DNA from 2 places in the Lentibacillus sp. JNUCC-1 genome. Region 2 is predicted to be linked to the other one. Evidence: riboswitches for the same ligand, from Rfam matches in the RefSeq annotation. Region 2 holds a riboswitch; the other holds the start of a gene.
What was found. Region 2 has a riboswitch for thiamine pyrophosphate ahead of thiW (energy coupling factor transporter S component ThiW). Riboswitches for the same ligand answer to the same signal wherever they lie in the genome.
Positions count from the first base shown of each region.

Region 1: it holds a riboswitch for thiamine pyrophosphate, as region 2 does, so the genes downstream of both, thiT (energy-coupled thiamine transporter ThiT) here and thiW (energy coupling factor transporter S component ThiW) in region 2, are expected to answer to the same signal.

Region 1 covers NZ_WHOH01000001.1:98,605-101,816, forward strand. Annotated here, with positions in the region: gene JNUCC1_RS00530 (hypothetical protein) at 1-1,121, opposite strand, end outside; gene thiT (energy-coupled thiamine transporter ThiT) at 1,240-1,812, opposite strand; TPP riboswitch at 1,921-2,023, opposite strand; gene JNUCC1_RS00540 (M3 family oligoendopeptidase) at 2,096-3,212, opposite strand, start outside.
Region 2 covers NZ_WHOH01000001.1:536,749-539,960, forward strand. Annotated here, with positions in the region: gene JNUCC1_RS19120 (hydroxyethylthiazole kinase) at 1-213, opposite strand, end outside; gene JNUCC1_RS19125 (hydroxyethylthiazole kinase) at 192-659, opposite strand; gene thiD (bifunctional hydroxymethylpyrimidine kinase/phosphomethylpyrimidine kinase) at 663-1,463, opposite strand; partial or broken gene thiW (energy coupling factor transporter S component ThiW) at 1,465-1,970, opposite strand; TPP riboswitch at 2,199-2,308, opposite strand; gene JNUCC1_RS02595 (PH domain-containing protein) at 2,446-2,943, shown strand; gene JNUCC1_RS02600 (PH domain-containing protein) at 2,940-3,212, shown strand, end outside.

The sequences.
Region 1 (3,212 bases), 440 kb from region 2:
GCAGCGAGAAATGCATTCTGTGGCAAGAAATCTTGTGTGGATTGCACAAGGTCAAACAAAAACGCTGGTGCATCATTTTCGATTCCCAAAATATCTCCTGAGAAGTCTGAACTTCCAAGAAAGAAAAACCCTGCAATTGGTATAACGGGACCCATTGCTTTAAAAGCAAAAACAAAACCATTAGTGATGTGTGTTGTAATATAATCAAGTGCATGTTGTTTACCGAATACAGTTGTAGCCATCAAAAGAAGGACAACAGCAACGCCGCCAACAAACGCAGCCCCATCTCCCCCTTCTAATCCACCCATGCGTCCAGAAGTTAGTTTTGTGGACATCATATAAACAACTACTATAAGGAGCGCGAGTGGCACAATAAACGCAAACGCTTTGCTCCAGAAGTCCCTGTGCTTCGTTCGCGTTGTATGGGTTTCAGAATCCGCCGCCTGCAAGTTTTCGATTTCCTGATCATTGAGCGGATCTCCCGATTGCCGCATATGTTTTCGGTGCAACATATATGCTAAACTGATGGCAACGCCCCCGACAATAAGAGACATCATGAGCGCCTGATCTGCTACTTGTGAGGTTTCAACGCCTGCTGAACTGGCAGAAATCCCAGGAGCCACTTGCATAATGTAGTCAGACGACAAAGCCATTCCCTGACCAGACAATGCAACAACTACTGCCGCTGTCATAATCGGCAAGCCCGCCCTGACCGCGGCCGGAACAAGCAAAGCACAAATGAGTGGTACAGCTGGTGTCGGCCAGAAAAATAATGAAATCACATAGGTAACTCCTGCAAGAATGAAGTAAGATACATGCGCATTGACCATAAATCTTTCAATAGGCTGAATCATTCGTTTATCTGCCCCTAAATCCCGCATCGCATGCAGCAATGCTAGCATAAACGTAATGATCAAAAATATATTAAACAATTCTTTTGCAGCTACAAGGTTGGCGTTAAAAATCGCTGTTAACCCGTCAACCATATTTCCTTTGGATACCCAAGCAATAATAAATGTGCCAAGCAGCGTTGGAAAGACCACGCCTTTACGCCATATCATTGTTAAAATTATGGCAAGTGTAAACAAACCATACAACCAATGGGATAAGGTTAATTCCACCTTTCACCGCTCCCTTTCTGTGCAAGTATGTTAACAGCCTATGCAAACAAAGAAAAAGCGGTGCAATAAAAAAGCAGCCTGGATTCTGCCAGACTGCCCGTGTGTGAGCGGATTTTGGTTATGCTGCCTTCAACAGCGTTTTAGGCTGTGTTCTGAATAAGAAATACACGACCAAAACTGATAAGATCGCAGTTGGAACCATGTATGAGACATTATACAAGAAAGAATACAACCATGCAGATTGTGATTCGATTGCCGAACCGAAAAAGATAACGCCAGCAAAATAATGCGCTAAAAAACGAAGGGCGCTTCCAAGAGCAACACCTAAAGTGATTGCAGTCAAGTATCCTTTCTGGTTACCGGATTTCACTGCCTCCTTGACCTTGCCGGCAAAGAGACCGGCAAAACCAATCACCGTAAATGCTAAACCGTATTCTATAAGTGCTTGGGCCCAGTGAACGATAAATGCCTGACCAACCGCCACCTGAAGCACTCCCCAAAGAAAACCCGACAGCAATCCGCCTTTAATGCCCCAGCGGAAAGCAGCAATAAATACAGGTACCATAGCCAGAGAAACAGATCCTCCCATTGCCCATACTTTGAAATTAAGAAAAGGTATGACATCAAGCGCCAACGCCAATGCTGTCAGCATAGAAATTTCAATCAAAAATAATATACGTGTCGATTGCAAAACATTTCCTCCCCTAATAATAGCTCTATTCTAAAATATCAGAGCACAAAAAAAGCAGTGCCAAGGGGAAGCTTCTTGATGAGTTTCCGCCCACACTGCTTTAAAGTCCATCAAAAAAGCCGCCATCCCTACGCTAGTACTAACTAACAGGTTCTAAGGGTCTGAACATATTGTGTCCACTCTCAGCCATACGGCTCCCCCTGAAGGCTTAACTATTCGCTTTTTTTGTTAATTTCAGTATAACATATCCTCTTTAGGCAAACAACTTACTGGCAAGTTCTGTTTATAAAGCGAGAAACTCCTCTACATCTGCGACACACAACTTGATCGCATTCTCCCAGAAATCCGGTTTTGTTAAATCCACATTAAGATGTTTCATCGCTAACTCTTCCACAGTCATGCGGCCCGTATCTCTAAGAAGTGCTATATAATCTTCTTCAAAACTGCCTCCCTTATTTTTTGCATGTGCATACAGACCCAAGCTGAATAAATAGCCGAATGTATAAGGGAAATTATAGAATGGCACACCTGTTATATGAAAATGCAGCTTGGAAGCCCAGAAGTTTTGATCATAATCTGTGATGGCCTCACAATACGCTTCTTTCTGTGCTTCGATCATTAGTTCATTTAACCTGTAAACAGAGACCATACCTCGCTTTCTTTCTTCGTAGAATCGTGTTTCAAACAAAAACCTTGCATGTATGTTCATAAAGAACGCGACACTGCGCTGGATCTTATCTTCGAGCAAAGTTTTCTTTTCTTCTGGTGTCTCAGCACTGTTGACAGATGCATCAGCCACAATCATTTCAGCAAACGTAGAAGCTGTCTCAGCCACATTCATAGCATAGCGCTGATTTAAACCGTGTATATCATTCATGACATGCTGATGGTAGGCATGCCCAAGTTCATGTGCAAGCGTTGCAATATTTGATGCTGTACCAGAGTACGTCATGAAAATACGTGTTTGTTCACTATCAGGAAAGCTCGTGCAAAAGCCTCCAGGACGCTTTCCTGCCCGATCTTCAGCCTCAATCCACCGTTTTTCAAAAGCCATTCGAGCAAAATCCGCCATTTTGGGACTGAAATTCCGGAAGTGGTTAACGATAAAGTCTGCCCCTTCAGAATAAGAATACGTTTTTTCTGATTTGGAAATCGGGGCTCCAATATCATACATACTTAACTCTTTTTGGCCCAATAACGCTGCTTTTCTTTTAAGAAAATCCACAAATGGCTGTTTGTGATCTGTGATTGCCTGCCACATGGCATCAAGCGTTTCTTGCTTCATACGATTGATTTCAAGCGGTTCCTTTAATACATTATCCCAACCGCGATGTTTATACTTCTGGAGCCGGAACCCGGCAAGGTGATTAAGGGTTTGTCCGAATAAATCAGCATGACCT
Region 2 (3,212 bases):
CAGACCGTAAAAGCGCAAAGCCCCCTGGACCTGTTGCAAGACAGGAGCCTCCGCTGTCAGACAGGCTGTCATAATGGAACCAAGCAGGCAACCGGCACCTGTAATGCTGCTCAGATAGGGATGGCCGCTCGTATTTGTCACATTTGCGTCACCTGTGTGCACCACATCTGTTTCACCGGTTACAACAGCCGTTACGTCATAAATTCCCGCCACTTTCTCAGCAACCTGACGAGCATCACCGCCCCGACAGAATCGACACCTTTAACTGCCCAGGGGATATTTGCCAAATAGGCCATTTCGCCGGCATTTCCTTTAATAACGGTTGGTTTGACTTCAGTTAAAATCCGCTTGATCGCCTCTTGTCTGAAAGGGGTGGCAGCAACACCGACCGGGTCAAGCAGTACTGGAATACCTTTATCGTTAGCGGTCTGTCCCGCTAGGATCATCGAATCCAGTTCATCTTCTGTTAAGGTGCCTATATTAATGAGGACCCCGTCTGCTGCTGAAGCCATGTCACGAGCCTCTTTTTTGGATTTAGCCATAACAGGTGATGCCCCGAAAGCAATCAGACCATTGGCTGACATGTTCATCACGACCTGATTGGTCAAGTGGTGAATAAGCGGATTATGATTTCTAACATACTTGATGACGTGTTCCATTGTTTAATCCTCCTTCATTCTCGGTGCCCAGTGGTTGGTAGGACCGCTCCCTTTTCCGATGTCCAGAGAATGTGTGAGTGCCGCCGTTATATAATGTTTGGCCTTTTCCACCGCCTCAATCAGCGGAATTCCCTGACCCATGTAGGCCGTAATTGCCGCGGAAAGTGTACAGCCTGTCCCATGGGTATTATCCGTATTGATTCTAGGGTTACTGAATACATTAAAATCCAGACCATCATACAACACATCAAGTGCCTCTCCTTTAAGATGGCCGCCTTTAACAAGCGCGGCACCGGCACCATAATCATGGACAAGCTCATAGGCTGCTTTTCTCATGTCATCAGTAGTTGTGATGTTTTTACCGGTCAGCACCTCTGCTTCAGGCACATTCGGTGTCACAACAGTCGCGAGCGGCAGCAATTCTTCCCGCAAAAATTCCTGTGCATCCTCATGAATCAGCGGGTGACCACTTGTCGTGACCATGACAGGATCCATAATATAGGGCGCATCAACATGCCTCATTTTATCTTGGAAAACCTGCATAATCTCTCTGTTTTCGAGCATGCCTGTTTTGAACGCATGTACCGGAATATCATCCAAAATCGAATCAAACTGCTGTTTCAAAAAATCAAGTGGAATATCGTGTGTCGCCTGGACACCAGTCGTATTCTGGGAAACCAGTGTCGTGATCACGGACATGCCGTATGTTTTCAATTCCTGAAACGTCTTCAAATCTGCATGGATGCCGGCTCCGCCTGATGGATCCGTGCCGGCTATCGTAAGCACACAAGTCAGATCATTCATCTTAACAACCTCCCTTATTCAATTTGTGCTGAGGGTCCAGCGCAGATACTCGCGAAACAATGAGTACGCCAATGAGCGCTCCTGAGACACTGCTGACTAGAAATGACGGCATGAAAAACAATGCCCCGACGCTCGTTCCCATTAACAGCTTTGAAAATGGCACTGCAAACAACGCACCAATCATACCTGTTCCGACAATTTCACCGAGCACCGCCCAGCCTTTTTTGCCAAAACGACGATACAGAATACCAGCTAAAAATGCTCCAATCATACCTCCCGGAAAAGCCAGCAATGAACCAAGTCCCAGCATATTACGAAGCAGGCCAATCATAAATGCAATCCCAACTGCCGGTCCTGGCCCAGCATCACCGCCGCCATAACATTCACCGCATGCTGTACCGGATAGGCCTTCGCTACCCCAGCAGGAAACCAGAATAACTGAGCTCCAATCGTTCCAATGGCGACAAACACCGCCATCTTTGTCATGAGACGCGTATCTATTTTCATCATATACCCCTTTCCTCACATCACAATCAGGGGGCCTGTATGTTGTTTGCTGACATTATGGGCTAGGTGCTTGGATAGAATCGGATTTTCGTTTGATAGAATGCAATCTTCATTGGATAGAACCGCTTGCTCGTTTGATAGAATGCAGTCTCCCTTGGATAGAACCGGGATTCCTGTTTAAAAACTTAAAAAGCCAGGTCCTAAAATACGGGACCTGGCTTTGTGCACGGATTAGCTACACTACTTCCCTCCGCTGGCATGATCCAGATCAGGTCCATAGAGTCGAAAAGTGAATACCTTTCTCTCAGCCATTACATATGGCACCCCTAGTAGTTTTTGTTTCATGTGATGTAATTGTTAATTTCATCATAACAGATCAATGGAGAGTTGTCATAGTGAAACATTCTTTTGTGTTATTCGTATGAACCTATTATAGTAGAGAAAGAAGTTTAAACACGTTGAAAGGGGAATACATATGTTCGAGCTCCAAGATCCGCAGCAAAAAATTGCGCCTGAGGCAGTCAAAGTGTGGCGAATCAGCAACACACTGACACATATCATCGTCCTGCTCATAGGTGGAGCCCTCGTCACTGCAGGTCATATATTTGATTGGAAAAACTGGATCAACATCATCTTGATTGTACTTCTGGCACTGGATCTCATTATGGCCATATGGGATATTTTTATCGAACCAGTTCTGACCCAACGCTACTGGCGTTATGACATTACCAGTGAATTCATCCAGACCAGACACGGAATATTTAAAATCAATCATACAGTTGCGCCGATGACAAAGGTCCAGTATGTCACAGCAAAAGAAGGACCGCTGCTCAGACGTTATCATCTGCAAACACTTGAAATTGGCACCATGAATACATCCCTTGCCATCCCGGCCTTGTCAAAGGATGAAGCTGTCACGCTCCGTGCTCAAATCGCAGAATTCGCTAAAATTAAGGAAGTGGATGACGCATGATCACACCAACGCGCATGCATCCCATGAAAATCGTCAGCTCCATGATCAAAATCTTAAGAGATAATATCATTTTTATTTTTATATTTTTCATCGTAAACTTCGGACTCGATGTTCCTACTTATATCAATGTTTTCCGGATTTTGTTTCTCCTGTACATTACGGTAAACGTGATTCACAGCATCTTGTCTTGGTGGAAAACCACCTATGAGATTCGGGAAGATACCATCCATATCCGCAGCGGGGTATTTCAAAAGAAACATAACACCATC